2 regions of the Streptomyces sp. NBC_00872 genome follow, and region 1 is predicted to be linked to the other one. Evidence: predicted binding sites of a transcription regulator. Region 1 holds the regulator's gene; the other holds the start of a gene.
The links. Region 1 encodes HspR, which represses chaperone genes until heat shock. Its sites were predicted from a motif close to TTGAGNNNNNNNNNCTCAA; they were not measured.

Region 1 (10,876 bases):
AAGATCATGTCGTATCGGATGGCACACCGGACCGGCTGCGGAGCCCCCCGCGGCCTCCGGAGGCAGCGGTAGGCACGGACGTCCTCGTCCTCCTCGCGTACGACGACGATCGGCTCTCCGAACAGGGTGACCATCAGCGAGTCGCCACGGTGAGGAATTGCCGTGACAAGATCGATGAAGTGCCACCCCGACCGGTAGGCCGAGGCCATCTCGCGCCGGAAGACCCGGTCATCCGGCGGGACGGTCACGCGCTCGGGTCGGCCGATGCGGGGACCCGGCCGACAGGCGCCGGCGCCACGTCCGAACCGGTGCCCTTCGGAGCGATGTCCCAGCTGATGTCACCCGACTCCAGAACCTGGACACTCTGGACCGTGGCTCCGGCAGGCGTGAAGTCCCAGCTGATGTCCCCCCCGACAGCCAGCGCGCCATAGGCCAGAGCCGCAGAGAAAGCAGTGGCAACCACCGCGCGAAGCATTCTCTTGTACATAGTCGGCTTCGTCCTCACTTGATGGATTCCTCTCCCCCGCCATGTAGACGATGTCTCACCCGGGCACGTCAACACCACCGGGACGAGGCATCATGTTCTTGTATGTTCAGGACCCTGGGGGGTGGAGATTTGCCCGCGAACGACTCAAAAACGACACATCCCCATGCCGTCACCGATATGTGTGATGACGGCAGACGGCTTTACGCCAGTGCGCTGCGCTCCGGACGCATAGCCCGGAGCGAGGCGGCGGGGACTCCATGCCTCATGGAGTTCGCACTTCTGCACCCCGATCCGGACGACGCCGACTGGCTTCGCCCTGTTCCACCGTCCGCGGCGCTCGCCAAGCGCCTCCATCCGATCGAGCGTGAGATCCAGGAACGGCGGCACTTCGCCGTCGAACTGACCGACTCTTTCGAGCCGTTCATGACGATCAGCGCACAGGACCCGCCGACCACCCACGCGATCACGGTTCTGGAGGGGCTGAGCCGTATCAACGCGGCGCTCGACCTCTCCACCGCCGAGTGCCGTACGGAAGTACTGACAGTGCAGCCCGGCGGCGGACGCAGTGAACACGCGCTGGCCGAAGCCCTGGAGCGGGGCCGCGACGTGGTCGACCGCGGCATCAGTCTGCGCACGCTGTACCAGCACACCGTCCGGCACAGCCAGGGCACGCTCGCGTACGCGGAGCGGCTGGCGGAGGGCAAGGTCGAGATCCGGACCTTGGAAGAACTGATCGAACGTCTGATCATCTTCGACCGCACGGTCGCCTACATACCCGCGCGCTCCGACCGGCAGATCGCGCTGGAACTGCGTCATCCGGGGCTCGTCGACTATCTGGCGCAGGTCTTCGAACAGCTCTGGCGGCGCGCCACGCCCCTGACGGAGCAGGTCGCCTACGAGCCCACGCCGGACGGCATCACTGGCATCCAGCGGTCCATAGCGAAGCTGCTGGTCGAGGGATACGTGGACGAGGCCATCGCGCGCCGGCTGGGGATGAACGTACGGACCTGCCGCGCGCACATCGCCAAGCTCGCCACGACCCTCGGCAGTGGCAGTCGCGCACAACTCGGCTATCTGGTGGCGCAGTCGGGAATCCTGGACCACGAGGAGAGCTGAGGACACGCGGGGCGCCCGCGGAGGTACGGGGGGCACGGGGGTACGGGGGCACTGAAAGGTGCTGTGCGCCCCGTACGCGGGCGCACAGCGAGGAAGCGGAAAAGGACCCCCACCCGATGGGTGAGGGCCCTCCACAAGGCTCCACACGGCTTCTGAGCGCAGAGCCCTTCACGAGCCCTCCGCGAGCCCTTCGGGTCCGCGCGCCCAAAGCCGCGCAGCCCGTCGGTCCGAAGGGGCTCAGTCCGTCGGTGCGTCGGTCCGAAGGGGCTCAGTCCGTCGGTCGCTTGGGGCGCCAGACCACCAGCGCGCTCGCCTGCTGCACATCCTGATACGGCACCAGATCCCGCCGGTACGAGGCATGCACCTGTGCCTCGCGCTGCCGCATCGCCGCCGCCGCGCCGTCCACCGCGGCCGACAGCTCGGCGACCCGGGCCTGGAGCGCCGCGACCTCGTTCTCCAGTTCGATGATCCGTTTGATACCGGCGAGATTGATCCCCTCGTCCTGCGACAACTGCTGCACCTGACGGAGCAGTTCGATGTCACGGGCCGAGTAACGGCGGCCACGGCCCGCTGTGCGGTCCGGGCAGACCAGACCGAGACGGTCGTACTGTCTGAGGGTCTGCGGATGCAGCCCGGAGAGCTGGGCCGCCACCGAGATGACGTACACCGGCGTCTCCTCGGTGAGCTGGTAGGGATTGCGCCGCCGACCGTCCATGTCCGCCCTGTCCGCACCGTTCACGGGACTCACGCTCCCTTCGCCGCCTGGAACAGCTCCGCCCGCGGATCCTCGTCCGCGGTCGCCTTGCGGTAGGCCTCCAGCGCGTCACGTGCCTGTGCGCCGAGATCCCTGGGCACCACGACCTCGACCGTGACCAGCAGGTCGCCGCGGGTGCCGTCCTTGCGTACGGCGCCCTTGCCACGGGCGCGCATCGTCCGGCCGTTGGGCGTGCCGGCGGGCAGCTTCAGTGTGACCGGCGGACCGCCCAGGGTCGGCACCTTCACCTCGCCGCCGAGCGCCGCCTCCGTGAAGGTGACGGGCACGGTGACCGTGAGATTGTCGTCCCTGCGGCCGAAGACCGGGTGGGCGTCCACATGCACGACCACATAGAGATCGCCGCCGGGGCCGCCGCGCTCACCGGGAGCGCCCTTGCCCCGCAGCCGGATCCGCTGGCCGTCGCTGACGCCCGCCGGAATCCTGACCTGCATCGTCCGCGAGGACCTGGCACGCCCGCTGCCCTTGCAGACCTCGCAGGGGTCCTGGGCGATCAGCCCACGGCCCTTGCAGTCCACACACGGATCGGTCAGCGAGAACCCGCCGCCGCTGCCGCGCGAGACCTGTCCGGTGCCCACACAGGTCGGGCAGACCCGCGGGGTGCCGTTCTTGTCGCCCGTGCCCGAACAGGCCTTGCAGGGCGCCTGGCTGGACATCCGCAGCGGGACCGTGGCCCCGTCGACCGCCTCGGTGAAGCTGAGCGTCACCTCGGACTCGATGTCCTGGCCGCGGCGCGGCTGCGTACGCGTGCCCGTACCGCCGCGGTTGAAGAGGCCGCCGAAGACATCCCCGAGCCCACCGCCGAAGCCGCCGGCGCCGGGGCCCGTCTGCGTACCGCCCTGGCCGCCGCCGAAGAGATCGCCCAGGTCGAAGTTGAACGAGCCGTTCCCTCCGGCGCCGGGTCCCGGCCGGAACCCGCCGTTGCCGAAGAGGGCGCGCGCCTCGTCGTACTCCTTGCGCCGCTTGGGGTCGCCGAGGATGTCATTCGCCTCGGAGACCTCCTTGAAGCGCTCCTCCGCCTTGGCGTCGCCCTTGTTGGCGTCCGGGTGGAACTCGCGGGCGAGCTTGCGGTACGCCTTCTTGATCTCCGCCTCGGTGGCGTCCTTGGGTACCCCGAGAACCTTGTAGTAGTCCTTCTCCACGAAGTCCTTCGTGCTCATTCCCGACGTCCCTCCTCTCCGCCACCCACACCGCTACCGCTGTCCGGCGGTGCGACGCCGTCCGGCACCGCACCGCCGTCCGACTCCGCGTCAGCCCTCGTCCGGGCCACCGCTCTCCTTGTCGTTCGCCGACTCCGCCTGCTCGTCGGCGGACTTGGGCTGGGCCCCGGGCTGGGGCTCGGCCACCGCGACCCGGGCGGGCCGGATCGTCCGCTCGCCGAACCGGTACCCAGGCTGGAGGATCGCGACGCACGTCGTCTCCGTGACATCCGGCGCGTACGAGTGCATCAGGGCCTCGTGGACCGTCGGATCGAAGGGCTCGCCCTCCGTGCCGAACTGCTGGAGCCCCAGCTTCGCGACGACCGTCTCCAGCGACTCGGCCACCGACTTGAAGCCGCCGACCAGTTCCTCGTGGTCCCGCGCCCGGCCGATGTCGTCGAGCACGGGCAGCAGCTCGGTCAGCAGACTCGCGACGGCGATCTCCTTGACCGTGACGCGGTCCCGCTCCACCCGCCTGCGGTAGTTCTGATACTCCGCCTGAAGGCGCTGGAGATCCGCCGTGCGCTCGCTGAGCGCCATCCGGACCTGGTCGAGCTGTGCCTTCAGGGCTACTTCCTGTACGTCCCCGGCCGAGGCCGCCGGGCCCGGCCCCTTCACGGAGTCCGGCTCGGCGGCGTTCGGCGTGGCGTCGTCGTGGTTGGCGCCGGAGGGGACGTCGGGCTTCTCGTCGAAGCCCGGGGTCTCCTCGGTCACGCCGCACCGTCCTTCTTGGGCTTCTCGTCGTCCACGATCTCGGCGTCGACGACATCGTCGTCGGCCTGGGTCTGCCCGGCGCCCGCGGCGCCGTCGGCACCGCCCGCGGCGGCGCTCGCCTGGGCGTCGGCGTACATCGCCTGGCCGAGCTTCTGGGAGACGGCCGCGAGCTTCTCCGTGGTCGTACGGATCTCCGCGGTGTCCTCGCCCTTGAGCTTCTCCTTCAGCTCGGCGATGGCCGCCTCGACCTCGGTCTTGACGTCGCCGGGGACCTTGTCCTCGTTGTCCTTGAGGAACTTCTCCGTCTGGTAGACGAGCTGCTCGGCCTGGTTGCGCGTCTCGGCGGCCTCGCGGCGGCGGTGGTCCTCGTCCGCGTACTGCTCGGCCTCTTCACGCATCCGGTTGACCTCGTCCCTCGGCAGCGAGGAGCCGCCGGTGACGGTCATCTTCTGCTCCTTGCCGGTGCCGAGGTCCTTCGCGGCCACGTGCATGATGCCGTTGGCGTCGATGTCGAAGGCGACCTCGATCTGCGGCACACCGCGCGGGGCGGGCGGCAGACCGGTCAGCTCGAACATCCCGAGCTTCTTGTTGTACGCCGCGATCTCGCGCTCGCCCTGGTAGACCTGGATCTGCACCGACGGCTGGTTGTCCTCGGCCGTGGTGAAGATCTCCGAGCGCTTCGTCGGAATCGTCGTGTTGCGCTCGATGAGCTTCGTCATGATGCCGCCCTTGGTCTCGATACCCAGGGACAGCGGGGTCACGTCGAGGAGCAGGACGTCCTTGACCTCACCCTTGAGGACACCGGCCTGGAGCGCGGCGCCGATGGCGACGACCTCGTCCGGGTTGACGCCCTTGTTGGCCTCGCGGCCGCCGGTCAGTTCCTTGACCAGCTCGGCGACGGCGGGCATCCGGGTCGAGCCGCCGACCAGCACCACGTGGTCGATCTCGGAGAGCTGGATTCCCGCGTCCTTGATGACGTTGTGGAACGGGGTCTTGCAGCGGTCCAGCAGATCGGCGGTGAGCTGCTGGAACTGGGCGCGGGAGATCTTCTCGTCCAGGTGCAGCGGGCCCTCGGCGGACGCCGTGATGTACGGCAGGTTGATCGTCGTCTCGGAGGACGACGACAGCTCGATCTTCGCCTTCTCCGCGGCCTCGCGGAGACGCTGGAGAGCCATCTTGTCCTTGGACAGGTCCACACCGTGGCCGTTGGCGAACTGCTTCACCAGGAAGTCGACGACGCGCTGGTCCCAGTCGTCACCACCGAGGTGGTTGTCACCGTTGGTCGCCTTCACCTCGACGACGCCGTCGCCGATCTCCAGCAGCGAGACGTCGAAGGTGCCGCCACCGAGGTCGAAGACCAGGATGGTCTGGTCGTCCTTGTCGAGTCCGTAGGCCAGGGCGGCGGCCGTCGGCTCGTTGACGATACGGAGCACGTTGAGGCCCGCGATCTCGCCGGCCTCCTTGGTGGCCTGGCGCTCCGAGTCGTTGAAGTACGCGGGGACGGTGATCACCGCGTCGGTGACCTTCTCACCCAGGTACGACTCGGCGTCCCGCTTCAGCTTCTGCAGCACGAAGGCCGAGATCTGCTGGGGGTTGAAGTCCTTGCCGTCGAGATTGATCTTCCAGTCGGTGCCCATGTGGCGCTTGACCGACCGGATGGTCCTGTCGACGTTCGTAACCGCCTGGCGCTTCGCGACCTCGCCGACGAGCACCTCGCCGTTCTTGGCGAAGGCGACGACGGACGGCGTGGTCCTGGCGCCCTCGGCGTTGGTGATGACGGTGGGCTCGCCGCCTTCCAGAACGCTGACGACGGAGTTAGTCGTGCCCAGGTCGATGCCGACCGCACGTGCCATTTCGATTCCTCCAACTGACTTGAGTGGAACAGGCTCAAGGATGCATCACAGATCCCATGGAGTCAAAGGACCTGAGTCGAGTCGACTCAACTAAGGTGCGGACGCCTTGTGCCCGGCGGGTTGCCCCCGGTTCACACCCCTTCTCCATGCGATCGTTCTGTATCAAATACCTCGAATGAATCAAAAGCCATGTAAGCCTCAAAGAATCCGGAAAGTAACAGAACGCACAGAAACGGTCAGGTGTGACCTTGAAGCGACGCATGACGTGGCGCCCGCAGCACCGCCTGGAACCCAAGCGCCTTCTGGATCTGACGCTCGGCTCGGCCCTTCTGGTGCTGGCCGCGCCCCTGCTCACGGCAGCCGCCCTCGTCCTCGCACTGTCCCGGCCGGTCAACGGCGTTTTCCGGCGCGACTACCGCACAGGACTCAACGGACGGCCCTTCATCCTGAGTTCCCTGGGCACCCGGCGATTCCGGCTGGATCTGCTCTCCCGGCTCCCCCATGTCGTACGGGGCGACCTGTCCCTGGTGGGACCCGCGCCTCTGAAGGTCGGCTCCGCGGCGGGCGCGGCGCCGTGGCGACAGCTCGTACGGCCGGGACTGACCGGACTGGCACAGGTGCGGCGGCACTCACCCCTGCCGTGGGACGAGGCACCGCTGCTCGACCAGCACTATGTGGAATACCACTGGCTCGGACTCGATCTGGCGATCCTGGCCCATACGCTCCCGGCGCTCTACAAGGGGCGCGTCCAGCGGCCCGGACGGCGGCTCCCCTGGCGGTCCGCGCGGCCCTCCCGGCGCCTGCCGCGGCGGCTTCCGCGCCGGCTCGCCCTGCCGTACTCCCGGTCGGACGCCTACTGGCTGGGCGCCGTACGACCGGACGCCGGCCTCCCGCACGCCCGGCGCAGCCAGGGGCCCGGCACGGTCAGACACCCGGTCGGGACGCCGGTGGGGGCGCCCGCCGGGGCACCGGACCGAGGCGGGGACGCGAGCGGGGAGTGAGCCCCGGGCGCGGACCGGGAGCCAGGTGGAGACTGGTACCGGGCGCGGACCCCGGGCACTGACTCCGAGCGCGGACTACGAGCACCGGGACCGAGCGCCGGGCACCGAGCGACACAGATCACCGGCTGCGCCGCTACATTGCGGCGGGATAAGTGGGTAACCTCAGCCACGGACCGATTAAGTTACCGCTTAGTAGAGTAGCGGTTCTCCCACCCTCGCAGGCCCGAGGAGCCACCACATGCAACTCGCCGCGATCACCGTGTCGCTGGTACTCGCCGTCGTCGGTGTCGCGCTGTTCGGCCGAGCCATCGCGCAGATCTACCGCTTCGTGAAGCTCGGCCAGGCCGTCCCCGCGGGCACGCGCACGGACGAACCCGCCCAGCGCACCCTGACGGTGGCCAAGGAGTTCCTCGGTCACACCCGGATGAACCGCTGGGGTGTCGTCGGGGTGGCGCACTGGTTCGTCGCGGTCGGCTTCTTCTCGCTCGTACTGACCCTGGTGAACGCCTTCGGGCAGCTCTTCAGGGCCGACTGGCTGCTGCCGGTCATCGGTGACTGGACTCCGTACGAGGTCTTCGTCGAGCTGATCGGTCTGCTGACCACCCTCGGCATCCTGACGCTGATCGTCATCCGCCAGCTCTCGCTCCCCGGCCGCGCCGGCCGCAAGTCACGCTTCGCGGGCTCCAACTTCGGCCAGGCGTACTTCGTCGAGGCCGTCATCCTCATCATCGGTGTGGCGATCCTCGTCCTGCGCGGCCTGGAGGGCGCGCTGCACCACGCGGACTCGTACCAGGCGGCGTATCTCGTCTCGTATCCGCTGGTCGCGGCGTTCAAGGGGCTCAGCCTCGGCACCCTCCAGAACCTGGTCTATCTGGTCGCGATGATCAAGATCGGGACGTCCTTCATCTGGATGATCACGGTCGCGCTCAAGACCGACATGGGCGTGGCCTGGCACCGGTTCCTCGCCTTCCCGAACATCTGGTTCAAGCGCGAGGCCGACGGCTCCACGGCGCTCGGCGCGCTGCCGCCGATGACCAGCGCCGGCCAGGAGATCGACTTCGAGGATCCCGGCGAGGACGACGTCTTCGGTGTCTCCCAGGTCGAGCACTTCTCCTGGAAGGGCATCCTCGACTTCTCCACCTGTACGGAGTGCGGCCGCTGCCAGTCGCAGTGCCCTGCCTGGAACACGGGCAAGCCGCTCTCGCCCAAGCTGCTGATCATGTCGCTGCGCGACCACGCGCACGCCAAGGCGCCGTATCTGCTGGCTGGTGGCGGCAAGAACGCGGAGGGCGAGGAGAAGGCCTCCGAGGAGCGGTTGGCCGGGGTGCCCGCCGCGGCCCTCGCGGAGGCCGGGCGCCCGCTGATCGGGACGCTGGAGGAGAACGGCGTCATCGACCCGGACGTGCTCTGGTCCTGCACCACCTGCGGTGCGTGTGTGGAGCAGTGCCCGGTCGACATCGAGCATGTCGACCACATCGTCGACATGCGCCGGTACCAGGTGATGATCGAGAGCGCCTTCCCCAGCGAGGCCGGGACGATGCTCAAGAACCTGGAGAAGAAGGGCAACCCCTGGGGGCTCGCCAAGAAGCAGCGTCTGGAGTGGACCAAGGAGGTCGACTTCGAGGTACCGGTCGTCGGCAAGGATGTCGAGGATCTCTCGGAGGTCGACTACCTCTACTGGGTCGGCTGCGCCGGCGCCCTGGAGGACCGGGCCAAGAAGACCACCAAGGCCTTCGCGGAACTGCTGCACATCGCGGGCGTGTCCTTCGCGATCATGGGCGGCGACGAGAAGTGCACGGGCGACTCGGCCCGCCGTCTGGGCAATGAGCCGCTGTTCCAGCAGCTCGGCCAGGAGAACGTCGCGATGCTGAACATGGCGTTCGGCGAGGACGATGAAGACGGGACGACGGACGGGACGACGGACGGAACGGCGGGCGGGACGGCGGACGGGACTGCGGGCGGGACGGCGGACGGGACTGCGGGCGGAACGGCGAAGAAGCCGAAGTCGTCGAAGAAGATCGTCGCGACCTGCCCGCACTGCTTCAACACCATCGCGAACGAGTACCCGCAGCTCGGCGGTGAGTACGAGGTCATCCACCACACCCAGTTGCTCCAGCATCTCGTCGACGAGGGCAGGCTGGTGCCCGTGACGCCGGTCGAGGGGCTCATCACGTACCACGACCCCTGCTATCTCGGCCGCCACAACAAGGTCTACACACCGCCGCGCGACATCATCGCGAAGGTGCCCGGCCTGCGGAACGAGGAGATGCACCGCCACAAGGAGCGCGGCTTCTGCTGCGGCGCGGGCGGGGCGCGGATGTGGATGGAGGAGCGGATCGGCAAGCGCATCAACAACGAGCGGGTGGACGAGGCGCTCTCGCTGAATCCGGACATCGTCTCGACGGCGTGCCCGTTCTGTCTGGTGATGCTGACCGACTCCGTCAACGGGAAGAAGAACGAGGGTCAGGCGAAGGAGTCGCTCCAGGTGGTGGATGTGGCGCAGCTGCTGCTCGACTCGGTACGGACGCCGGCGGGCCCGGCGGGGTCGGACGAGCAGGAGAGCGCGCCGGACCCGGAGCCTGAGCCGGCGAGGTAGGTGACGCCTCCGCCTCCGCCTGCGGGAACGAGCCGGACCTGTCTGGGAGCGGGTCCGGCTCTTTCCGTTGGAGCGCCGCTTTGCCGGGGCGCCGCTTTGCCGGGGCGCCGCTTCCCGGGGTGTCGGCCGTACATGTTCGTTTGCTTTCGCATGTTCGTTTGCTTTCGTTCCCCGGTTGAACGAGAGCATCATGTGTGGCCGACGACCGGCCACCGCGACCGGACGTGCGAATGGGCCGGATGAGACGGATGGGGTGGGGTCGGTCGTGCGGATCGTGCGGATACGCGTCGCGACGAGGGCCGGAAGAGCTGCGAGGCACGCCGGTGTCTGCGCCCTCGTCTGTACGGCGGTGCTGGTGGCGGGGTGTACGGCCTCGTCCGACCCGGCCGACGGCGGGGGCAAGGGGACGAAGGCCAAGAACGGCGACACCGCCCCGCTCACCGGCGAGGCGGGTGCCGCGCGCCGCCCGGTCCCGCTCGGCCGGGGCAGCCGCCTGCCGGACGACTTCAATGGCGACGGCCACCGTGATCTCGTACTGAACGACCTGGTCAAGGCGCCGGGCGACTCGTACGGAGACGACGCGGGCATCGGAATCGTGTACGGAACGGCCGCGCGAGCGGGCGGGGGCAAGGGCAGCGGTAGGGCAGCGACCGGGGCTTCCGGGACCAGGGCTTCCGGGGCCGGGGCTTCCGGGACCGGCGCCGGTGTCGACCCCGCCGTACGTCAGACCATCGGTCCACGTACGCACGGTGCCCGTGTGGCGGGCGTGCTCCCGGCCGCGTTCGACGCCGAGGCGGCGTGCGATCTCGATCAGGACGGCTTCGGCGATCTGATCATCGCCACGGACCCGCCGTACGACGGCAACGGTATGCCGCCCGTACCGCTCCAGATCCTCTTCGGCGGCCCCACCGGACTGGGCGGCAGGGCGGTGGTCCTCCGGATCCCCGGCAAGGCGCGCTTCGGCAACGAATGGCCCGACCACCCCGTCTGCGGCGACTTCGACGGCGACGGAAAGGTGGATCTCGCGGTCACCGCGAGCGCGGGCCAGGTCAGTTTCCTGCGGGGCCCCTTCGCCCGGACCGGCGCCCCGCGCGGCGCCTCGGCACCGATCCCCGGCGGCGGCCCGGTCCTCGAAGCG
Region 2 (10,876 bases), 1.2 Mb from region 1:
CCGCCCTCCAGCAGCCAGCCGGAGAGCTGTACCTCGGCGTCCGGCGGGGAGAAGGATGTCGCGTTCTCCAGCAGTTCGGCCACGAGATGGCTGAGGTCGTCCGCGGCGAAGCCGGCCACCTGGGCGTGCGGCGGCAGCGACTGGATCGTGACCCGCTCGTACCGCTCGATCTCGCTGACGGCGGCGCGCAGGACATCCACCAGCGGGACGGGCCCGTTGGAACCGTGACCGTGCTCGTGGCCGGCCAGCACCAGCAGATTCTCGCTGTGCCGGCGCATGACCGTGGCCATGTGGTCGAGCTTGTAGAGGGTGTCGAGCTGCTCCGGCTCCTGCTCGCGCTCCTCCAGCCCCTCGATCACGGCGAGCTGGCGCTCCACGAGGCCGAGCGTGCGCAGCGAGAGATTGACGAAGGTGTGGTGGACGGTGTGCCGCAGCCGCTGGAGCTGGGCGCCGATCTCGGCCGTACGCTCCTGGAGTTCGGCGCGCTGCGCGACGACCTTCTCGCGCGCGGCGATCAGACCGGCGCGGTCGCCGTCGAGCGTCTCGGCACGGGCGGAGAGATCGAGCAGCTTGCCGTGCAGGCCGTTGAGGGACCGTACGACCTGGGCGAACTCGTCGTTGCGCCCGGTGAACCTGACGGGTTCCTCGGTCTGCGGCGCCGCCGCGAGCCGGGCCGCGCCGATCCGTACGACGGCGAGCGGCCTGGTCAGCGTACGGGCGACGGCGGTGGACACCCCGACGGCGATCAGCAGACAGCCGCCGAGGAGCGCGATCCGCAGTTCGAGACCGGTGACGGCGTCGTCGCGGAGCAGTTCGAGCCGCTCCAGCTGGCTGGAGCCGAGTCCCGACTCGACGCCGCGCATCTGGTCGATCCGGGCGGAGAGCGCGGCGTCGACCTTCTCCGGGTCGGCCTCACGGTCGGAGTCGGAGAGTTCCGGCCGGTCGGTGAGCCGGGTCAGATACCCCTCGGCGGTCCTGACGTCGGGTCCGGTGACGGTCGCGGTCAGGGACTCGCGCGCCTCGCTGTCGGCGGTCTGGTCGAAGTCGGCGAGCGCGGCGAGTTCACGGACCCGCGACTGCTGGGCGGTGGCGCTCAGCTCGTCGCGCAGCTGGTCGTTCTTCTTGCTGTCCGAGTCGGCCGGCGGCTCGACGAGGAGTCCGGTGATCGGGTCGTACTGCGGTGCGGTGTCGGTGGGCGCGGGCACGGCGAGCGCGGCCAGCAGCAGACCGCGGGAGGCGGACGCCTGCTCCACGGCGCGGCCGAGCGCGCCGGGGGCGCGGGTGCCGTCGGCGGCCTCGGCCGGGGTCTTCTCGGCCAGTTCGTCGGCGAGCGCCTGGAGCTTGGCGATGACGTCGGAGTACGCGCGGTACGCCTCCAGGGCCGAACCCTTGCCGGTGAGGGCGGTACGGCGGATGGAGGGGACGGTCGAGAGGTCGTGCAGCAGACCGGGGGAGGCCGAGGCGGCGGTACGTATCTCGTCGATCTGGCGGTCGACACGGACGCTGCGGGCGTCGGAGATCGTGTGCTTGCCCTTGTCACCACCGCTGTCACCGCTGGTGTCGGCACCGCTGTCACCGCTGCCGTCACCGCTGGTGTCACCACTGGCCGAACCGGACCCGGAGTCCGTCCCGTCCGGCTGCTCCTCGCGGCCCGCGGCGATGAAGACGACGATCTCGTCGCGTTCGTCCGCGAGGGAGTGGGCCAGGACCACGGCCCGCTGGTTCAGCTCGGCGAGGGTGACCAGACGCTGGGCGTCGTTCAGCTCGGCGGAGGCGCTCAGTACGGCGGGGGCGCCCGCCGCGATGACGGTGATGCCCAGGACGGCGACACCGGCGACCAGTCTGCTGCGTACCCGCACACGGCGCCCTTCCCGGACCGTACCGCCCCCGGCGGGGCCGGCGGCGGGCAGACCGGTCGTGGACAGGCCCGTAGGTGCGGATGCGGATGCGGGTGCGGACAGGCCCGTGGCCGTGGGCACGCTCGTGCTTGTGGGCACGCTCGTGGGCGCACCGCTGCCGGGCCGGCCCTTGCGGCCCTGGTCCTTGCCCTTGCGGTCCTGGTCCTTGCCCTTGCCGGACCGGTTGTCCTTGTTCTTACCGGGCTCGTTCGCCGTGGCCTGGTTCGCGAGGGACCGGCCCGTCTCGGGCGCACCCGTCGTGGAACCGACCGTTCCGGCGCTGTCCGTCGTCGTCCTGCCCGTCTCGGCCATACCTACCGTGGCCTTGCCGGTCTCAGCCTTGGTCGCCCCGCCGCGCGTGACACCGTTATCCCGAGGCCGCTTTTTCTGCACCGGTGCTCGCATTCTTGACTCGTTCACCCATGAAGCGGAGGTGACGACCGGTCACATCGAGAGAGCCCCCACCCCTGGTACGGCTTCCGACCATTCCAGCGCATGTGCGAGGGGGGCACGTATCGGCCGCTCCGCCACCTGAACGAGTGAACATCACGGAGGAGTTGGCAAACAACTCTTCCCAGCCGAGGCCCAGCCGGAACCTGGCGTGCCGGGTGGACCTTCTGGGCATGGTTTGGCAGGATGCGCGCCCGCAGCTTCCCGATGCGCCCTTTCTCATCCCGCCCCGGTCCCGTTCGGCGTTCATTCTGACCGAATGACAGTGGTTGACCAGGCCGTACGAGTCCATCGACAGCGCGTGCAGAGACCGTGAAGGAGTCATGCGGTCCGCCGGGGGAATCGTGCAGACTGGACATCATGCGCATCGAACTGGCCAGCGTGCCGGGGGCCGCCGCGAGGCCCAACGAGGACTGGACATCCGTGGCTCTGCCCGCCGCCGGCCGGGGCGGAACACTGGTCGTCCTGGACGGGGTGACCCCGCCGGCCGGGGAAGACGGTTGTGTACATGGTGTGCCCTGGTTCACCTCACGGCTCGGCGGAGCGCTCGCCGAACTGTCCGGTTCCCGCCGGGATATGACACTGGCAGAGGTCCTCGGCGTATCGATCACCCGTACGGCGGACGCACATCGCGAAACATGTGACCTTTCTCACGTACGCACCCCTCAGGCCACCGTCGTACTGGTGCGCTGGGGCGCGGACGAGGTCGAACATCTGGTCCTGTCCGACTCGACACTGCTGCTGGAATCGCCTGACGGCGGGGTACGGGCGGTGCTGGACGACCGGCTGGACCGCGTCCCGCGCGAGCTTCTGCGCTCGGTCACCTCGGCGGACGCCCTGCGCAACGCGGAGGGCGGCTTCTTCACGGCGGCGGCCGACCCGGCGGTCGCGGCGAAGGCGGTGACGGGCCGTACGCCGACGGCGGAGGTACGGTCCCTGCTCGCGCTCACGGACGGCGCGGCCCGCTGGGTGGAGGTGTTCCAGGAGGGCGGCTGGGCGGACTGTCTGGCGCTCGTACGGAAGAACGGCCCGCAGGAGCTGATCGACCGGGTCAGGGCGGCGGAATGGGCGGACCCGGACGGGGTGACGTTCCGCAGGGGCAAGACGAGCGACGACGCGACGGTGACCTACGTGGAGCTGTGACGGGGGGACGGCGGCGACGCGCTACGACCAGACCGACCGCCCGGCGGACAGGGCGGCCGGGGCCGGCCCGGGGTACGGGCCTGGGGGCTGTGGCCCGAGGGTTGTGGCCCGAGGGTTGTGGCCTGAGGGGCGCGTCACGACCCCCACGCCCGTCAGTGCTCGCCGCGCCTCAGCGCCCCGCGCGTCTCAACGCCCCCGCGCCCCCGCGGGCCTCCGCGCCCCGCGCGTCTCAGCTCTCCGCACGCTCGTTGAAATGGTGGAGCAGCCGGGCCAGCTCCGAGATCTCCGCGCGGTCCCAGTCCGCCAGCTTCTGTACGTACAGCTCACGGCGGGCGTTCCTGACCCGCTGGAAGCGGGACGCGCCCTCGTCGGTGATACGGATGAGCCAGGCGCGCCCGTCGGCCGGATCAGGCTCGCGTGTGACCAGGCCGAGCATCTCCAGCACGCGGAGCTGACGGCTCATCGTGGCCTTGCCGACCCCGAAGTACGCGGCCAGTTCGGTGGCCCGCTGGCTGCCGGTCTCGTCCAGCCGTACGAGCAGTCCGTACGCCCCGGGCTCCAGCTCGGGATGGACCTCGCGCGCCATCTCCCCGGAACTGGCGCGGGCGCGGCGGAGAAAGACCGCCAATTCCCTTTCCAGGGACAGGAATTCCTGGTCCACACCACTCCACCGGCCGTGCTCCGGCCCATTTCCCGTACCACTCCCGTGCACGTCAGCACCCATCGCGCGCTTTTCCGCCCCTGAAAGTTTCTTTCGCCGGCAGCTCGTGCCGCGGCTGGGCCAGTATTTCGCAGGTTTATTCCAGGGGCAGCCGCGTGGCGTGCGTCCGTCAACTGGCCGGCGTGCGTAGCGTTATGAGTGACATGTCCATCCTCACCCCATGTCACCCGGTTCACGCCCTCCCCCACGAGGTCCTCGGAGGCACGAAATGCCCGTGCACAGATCCGGAACGACCGGCCGCGCGCTCATCGCCGCGGTCGCCGCCCTCCTCACCACTCCCGCACTCCTCCTCGCCCGGCCGGACGGGGCGAGCGCGGCCGACATCCCGGCGGATCCGCCGCCCCCCGCTCCCGCCCCCGCCCCCGCCTCTGCCCCCGCACGAGGCACGGCCTATATGGGCATGGGCATCATCGAACACGACGGCCAGGGCGATCTGCCCCGTACGGACCGCGCCCCGCAGACGGAGGGCGTGGATGTCTCCGGGCACCAGGGCAACGTCAACTGGGTGGCCCTGTGGAGCAGCGGGGTGGACTGGGCCTACACCAAGGCGACCGAGGGGACCTCCTACAAGAACCCCTACTTCGCGCGGCAGTACAACGGCGCGTACGACGCGGGCCTGATCCGCGGCGCGTACCACTTCGCCGCCCCCGACGGTTCGAGCGGCGCGACCCAGGCCGACTACTTCGTGGACAACGGCGGCGGCTGGTCACGCGACGGCAAGACGCTGCCGGGTGTGCTGGACATCGAGTGGAACCCGTACGGCGCGGCCTGCTACGGCAAGACACGGAGCCAGATGGTCGACTGGATCGACGACTTCCTGGAGACCTACCGCTCCCGCACCGGCCGCGACGCGCTGATCTACACGGCCACGAGCTGGTGGAAGACGTGCACCGGCAACTACCCGGGCTTCGCCTCCACGAATCCGCTCTGGATCCCCCGCTACAGCGGCACGGTCGGCGAACTGCCCGCGGGCTGGGGCTTCCAGACGATCTGGCAGTACACCTCCACGGGCCCGATCGTCGGCGACCACAACAGGTTCAACGGCGCCCTGGACCGGGTCCAGGCCCTGGCCAACGGCTGACCCCGCGCCCTCCCTCACACGCGGTCCCGTCCGCGGTCCCGCCCGGAACGGAAGGCCGGCCGGGACCGCACCGTCATGCGCGGCCCGTTGTCTTGACCGCCCGCTGTCATGAGCAGCCGCTGTCATGAGCAGCCGCTGTCACGAGCAGCCGCTGTCACGAGCAGCCGCTGTCATGAGCGCACCGACAGCAGCCAGTCACCGGGCAGCTCGTTCCGTACCCGCGCCAGGGCGCTCCCGGTCCGGGCGAGCACCCAGAGCCACTGTCCCGCGTCCTCCCGCAGCAGTACGCCGGGCGCGCTGAACCATCGCGTCACCCCGCCGTCCACGGCCCACAGCGGACAGTCCGGCATTGGCACACGGGGGTAGCGCGACGCGATGTCCCCGGGGTCGACGCCATCGAGATGGCGGTTGTCGCCGAGACCGTCCGGGGCGCCGAAGACCGACTCCGCGAGAACCATCTCCACACAGGCGAGCGAGAACCGGTCCAGGAACGGCAGCGGGCGGCCGGGAGACCCCGCGGCCCCACGGACGTACACCGGTGGGTCGTCCTGGTCGAGATCGGCGAGAAGGATGCCCCACTCGGCGGCGTACTGGTTCTCGACCCGGTACACGAGCGCGCCCTCCCGGACCACCAGCTCCCCGGGAGCCAGCAGCCGGTCCTGGTTGCTCGTCAGATCCCTCCGCCGCCCGAACAGCCCGTACGCCTCCCGCACCGCGACGGGCAACGCGAACCCGAGCCGCCGCTCGGCATCGGCGATCTCCCACTCCCCGTACCCGTCCCCCGCCCCCAGAGGCACCCGCCACCCCTCCGCGAACCCCCGCACAAACCCCCACACCGCACCCCGGCCCCGCACCCCGGCCAGCGCTTCCCCGACATCGAACCCCACGCTCATGCCCGCGAGCGTAACCAGGCGGGAGCGGACGCGATCTTGAAGGCGAGCCACACGGTCTTGCCCTTGGACCGGTCCGCGGCGCCGTGTCCCCTTTCGCGAGAAGCCCACGGCGGTCCGCCGTCAGCGGCTGCGTTACGAGACGCGGATGGCGCGCCCGCGGCCGGAGCCCTGGTGTGGGTTCCGGCCGCGGGCGCTTGTGCGGTGCTTGTAGCGGGTTCGTACTCGTGGCGGGTTCGTGGCGGTTTTCGGTCAGGCGGCTGCCGCGACCGGGACCTCGGCCGGGGACAGGGCCAGGTCCAGGACCTGGCGGACGTCGGTGACCGGGTGGACGTCGAGCTTGTCGAGGATCTCGGCCGGGACGTCGTCGAGGTCGGGCTCGTTGCGCTTGGGGATCACGACCGTCGTGATGCCCGCGCGGTGGGCCGCCAGCAGCTTCTGCTTGAGGCCGCCGATGGGCAGGACACGACCGGTCAGCGAGACCTCGCCCGTCATGGCGACGTCCGTACGGACCAGGCGCCCGCTCAGCAGCGAGGCGAGTGCCGTCGTCATCGTGATGCCCGCGCTCGGTCCGTCCTTCGGGACCGCGCCCGCCGGGAAGTGGATGTGCACGCCCCGGTCCTTGAGATCGGCCACCGGCAGCTCCAGCTCCGCGCCGCGCGAGCGGAGGAAGGAGAGCGCGATCTGCGCCGATTCCTTCATCACGTCACCGAGCTGCCCGGTCAGGGTCAGCCCCGATCCTCCCGTCTCCGGGTCGGCCAGCGACGCCTCCACATAGAGGACGTCACCGCCCGCGCCGGTCACCGCGAGGCCCGTCGCCACGCCCGGCACCGCCGTACGCCGCTCCGCCGGGTCCTGCGCGGACTCGGGCACATGGTGCGGCCGTCCGATCAGCCCGCGCAGATCGCCGGCGCCGAGGGTGAACGGCAGCTCACGGTCGCCCAGCTCGTGCTCGGCCGCGACCTTGCGCAGCAGTCTGGCGATCGCGCGCTCCAGGTTCCGTACGCCGGCCTCCCGGGTGTACTCCCCCGCCAGCCTGCGCAGCGCCTCGTCCGCCAGCGTGACCTCGCCGGGCTCCAGACCCGCGCGCTCCAGCTGCCTGGGCAGCAGATGGTCCCTGGCGATGACGATCTTCTCGTCCTCCGTGTAGCCGTCGAGCCTGACCAGCTCCATACGGTCGAGCAGCGCCTCCGGGATGGCCTCCAGGACGTTCGCCGTGGCGAGGAACACCACGTCGGACAGGTCGAGTTCGACCTCCAGATAGTGATCGCGGAAGGTGTGGTTCTGCGCCGGGTCCAGGACTTCGAGCAGCGCCGCGGCCGGATCGCCGCGGTAGTCGGAGCCGACCTTGTCGATCTCGTCGAGCAGGACGACCGGGTTCATCGAACCGGCCTCCTTGATCGCCCGGACGATACGGCCCGGCAGCGCGCCGACATAGGTACGCCGGTGGCCGCGGATCTCCGCCTCGTCCCGTACGCCGCCGAGCGCGACCCGGACGAACTTCCGGCCCATCGCGTGCGCCACGCTCTCGCCGAGCGAGGTCTTGCCGACACCGGGCGGACCGACCAGGGCCAGCACGGCGCCGCCGCGACGGCCGCCGACCACGCCGAGACCGCGGTCCGCGCGCCGCTTGCGCACGGCCAGATACTCGGTGATCCGTTCCTTCACGTCCTCCAGGCCCGCGTGCTCGGCGTCGAGGATGCTCTGCGCGCCCCGGATGTCGTACTCGTCCTCCGTGCGCTCGTTCCAGGGCAGTTCCAGCACCGTGTCCAGCCAGGTGCGGATCCAGGAGCCCTCGGGGCTCTGGTCGGAGGCGCGCTCCAGCTTCTCGACCTCCTTGAGCGCGGCTTCCCGCACCTTCTCGGGGAGATCGGCCGCCTCGACACGGGTCCGGTAGTCGCCGGACTCGTCCTCGTCGCCCTCGCCGTTCAGCTCGCGCAGTTCCTTGCGCACGGCGTCGAGCTGGCGCCGGAGCAGGAACTCGCGCTGCTGCTTGTCGACACCCTCCTGGACGTCCTTGGCGATGGACTCGGCGACATCCTGCTCGGCGAGGTGGTGACGGAGCTGCTCGGTGGCGAGCTTCAGCCGGGCCACCGGGTCGGTGGTCTCCAGCAGCTCGACCTTCTGGGCGGTGGAGAGGAAGGGTGAGTAACCGGAATTGTCGGCGAGCGTGGACACCTCTTCGATCTGCTGGACGCGGTCCACCACCTGCCAGGCGCCACGCTTCTTCAGCCAGTCGGTGGCGAGCGCCTTGTACTCCTTGACCAGCTCGGTGACCGAGCCGGGCAGCGGGTCGGGGACGATTTCGTCGACACTCACGCCCTCGATCCAGAGGGCCGCGCCGGGCCCGGTCGTACCGGCGCCGATCCGCACACGGCCACGGCCGCGGATCAGCGCGCCGGGGTCCCCGTCGGAGAGCCGGCCGACCTGCTCGACGGTCCCCAGCACACCGATCCCGGCGTAGGTCCCGTCGATGCGCGGCACGAGCAGCACCTTCGGCTTGCCCGTACCACCGTCGCCGGCGCGCGCGGCGGCCTGAGCGGCCTCCACCGCGGCACGGACCTCGGTGTCGGACAGGTCAAGAGGCACCACCATGCCGGGCAGCACGACCTCGTCGTCGAGCGGCAGCACGGGAAGCGTGAGCGGTGTGGACATGGCAGCCATGATCTCCCCTTCGGCAGTCAAGTTGAGCTATACCGACTCAATGCTTGTGAGTCCCAGGATGTTCCCCCGGCCGCGTTCGCTCTGAGCGATCGCCCTGCCACTGTCCTCTAGCGGTGAACCTTGCGAGGGATCTTGCGAGATCCGAGGTGACTTTGCGAGACACAAACCGCTAACTTGGCGTGAACCAGGGACTACGTGCTGTACCCGGCGGGGTGGCAAACTCTCCTACCGAGGGTTTCGAGGTCACGTACATCAATCCGGGCGGGTCGGAAGTACGGCGCGCTTGTCAACGGTGGTCGGGATGTCGTCCCAGCCGTTCTGGCTACTCTGCTCCTGGGACAACGGCGAGGGGTTCTCGCATGTTCCGAGCTACTTCGCCCGTCACCAGGACGGTTCGGCGATCGTGGTCGACTGCCGCCCGGCGGACCGGCGCAAGCCACGGGACTGGGTGAAGTTCGGGGCGACGCAGAGAGCCTGTGACCCTCTGGGGGAGTTCCGGCTGATCGGCATGCCGGACCCGATCCGCGTGGGAAAATGCGCGCTGGCTGGCGGGCTACCGCAACCCGCCCTCACACGCGCATGGACTCCCGCCTACGAGAAGTTCGACGGCGTTATCTAACATAGCGCACACATCGACGAACAAATAAAGACCATCACTGCACGAGAGCACAGGAAGATCTAGAAGCGCCCTGCGGCGACATATTCCAATATGCGCTCGCAGAGCAGCCTTGAGAACTGCTAAACGTTCTCAAGGAAGACAGCATGCCTAAGCGATGCCATTCATACAACCCATTTCTAAGCTTCAGGAATGGGTCGATCCTCAATCCATGTCATCGATAGTCATCTGCCCCTGAGTGATTTGCGGTTGTTCCATGGCGCCAATGTGCATCAGGGCGTCCAAGTGACCGACCGTGCGCACAACACTGGCGTCGTAGAGCCAGTGCAGATTACCTTCACGCTCCAGCCGGCCGTTGACCTGAACGGCGAGGTTTTCCTCGTACGCATGGATGGCTTCGTGGTACTGATCCTCATCCGCCAGCCTTACACGCGCCTTTCGAGGCTGTCCGCCCATGACGTTTTCAACGCCGAAGACGCCTGGGCCGTCGGCCTCCTTGCGAGCCAGCAGGTGAACCCGACCAGTCACCGTCACAAAGCCGGAGTCCTCCGCCGCGGCCAAACGATGTGCCGCCTTCTCCAGGATGGAGGCATCGCCACCGGAGAACTCGTATCGCGATACAGGTTCCTCGAAGCCTCCAGGCACGGACGTGTCCCATTCGACGGTGATATCCGAGCCATCGGAGTGTTCGGCGATGCCGAGGATCGCAGTCGCCATCTCGTATGAGACTCCCTCTCGCACGCCTACGTCGAAGCCTGTGAGTGATCCGCTGGAGCGGTAGTGGTCGATGGCCTCAACAGTCGCAGACAGGGCTCTCACCACGGCCTGGCTCACATCCCGACCGTGCGGTCCTACCGCCGCCCCTACATCCAAGGCCGGTGACGCAGCAGAGAGCTTCCGCAGCGGTACGGTCGTTGCCGATGGCGCGAAAGCCTTGACGATGTAGCTGCCTGGCTCTGTCTGTCCCATAAGCACCGAGTCAAGGTAGCGGTTGGCGAACTGGCCGTGCCGGTTGCCGAAGTGCCGCGTCTGGTCGATGTACGACTTGGCACCTGCGACCAGAGTGCGGCGTGCGCATGAGATGAGCCGCTCGCCCTCCCGCCAGGGAATGAGGCCACTCGGGAAGGCCGCCTCCCTGCGGAAGCGGAACTCGTCCGTAGGGTCGGTGAAGAGCCGTGGAGCGATCGACCGGGCCCACAGACTTCGATAGCTGGGAGCGCTGACCTGCTGGAGCAGACTTTGCAGGACCTCGATGTACTCCGGCGCTTCACGGTCCAGCGGTACGACGAATGATCCGGCTCGGGCGTCGGGCTGGCCAGGAGGGGCGAGCCGGTTGTAGATGCCACGGCGCCGGCCGACGAGTGTCCAGCCTGCTTCGGTCATGAGAGTGGTGAGCCGCGTCGGATCGACGCG

Region 2: lon (endopeptidase La) is a predicted target of HspR. The motif match lies at 8,870-8,888, and genes of this name have one in related genera.

What each region holds. Positions count from the first base shown of each region.
Region 1 covers NZ_CP108806.1:4,221,807-4,232,682, forward strand. Annotated here, with positions in the region: gene OG214_RS18070 ((2Fe-2S)-binding protein) at 1-248, opposite strand, end outside; gene OG214_RS18075 (helix-turn-helix transcriptional regulator) at 590-1,603, shown strand; gene OG214_RS18080 (heat shock protein transcriptional repressor HspR) at 1,872-2,318, opposite strand; gene dnaJ (molecular chaperone DnaJ) at 2,348-3,535, opposite strand; gene grpE (nucleotide exchange factor GrpE) at 3,626-4,288, opposite strand; gene dnaK (molecular chaperone DnaK) at 4,285-6,141, opposite strand; gene OG214_RS18100 (sugar transferase) at 6,402-7,142, shown strand; gene OG214_RS18105 ((Fe-S)-binding protein) at 7,381-9,738, shown strand; gene OG214_RS18110 (FG-GAP repeat domain-containing protein) at 9,992-10,876, shown strand, end outside.
Region 2 covers NZ_CP108806.1:3,021,087-3,031,962, forward strand. Annotated here, with positions in the region: gene OG214_RS12805 (nitrate- and nitrite sensing domain-containing protein) at 1-2,210, opposite strand, end outside; gene OG214_RS12810 (protein phosphatase 2C domain-containing protein) at 2,709-3,491, shown strand; gene OG214_RS12815 (MarR family transcriptional regulator) at 3,721-4,215, opposite strand; gene OG214_RS12820 (lysozyme) at 4,421-5,293, shown strand; gene OG214_RS12825 (hypothetical protein) at 5,464-6,186, opposite strand; gene lon (endopeptidase La) at 6,436-8,847, opposite strand; gene OG214_RS12835 (hypothetical protein) at 9,149-9,466, shown strand; gene OG214_RS12840 (hypothetical protein) at 9,668-10,876, opposite strand, start outside.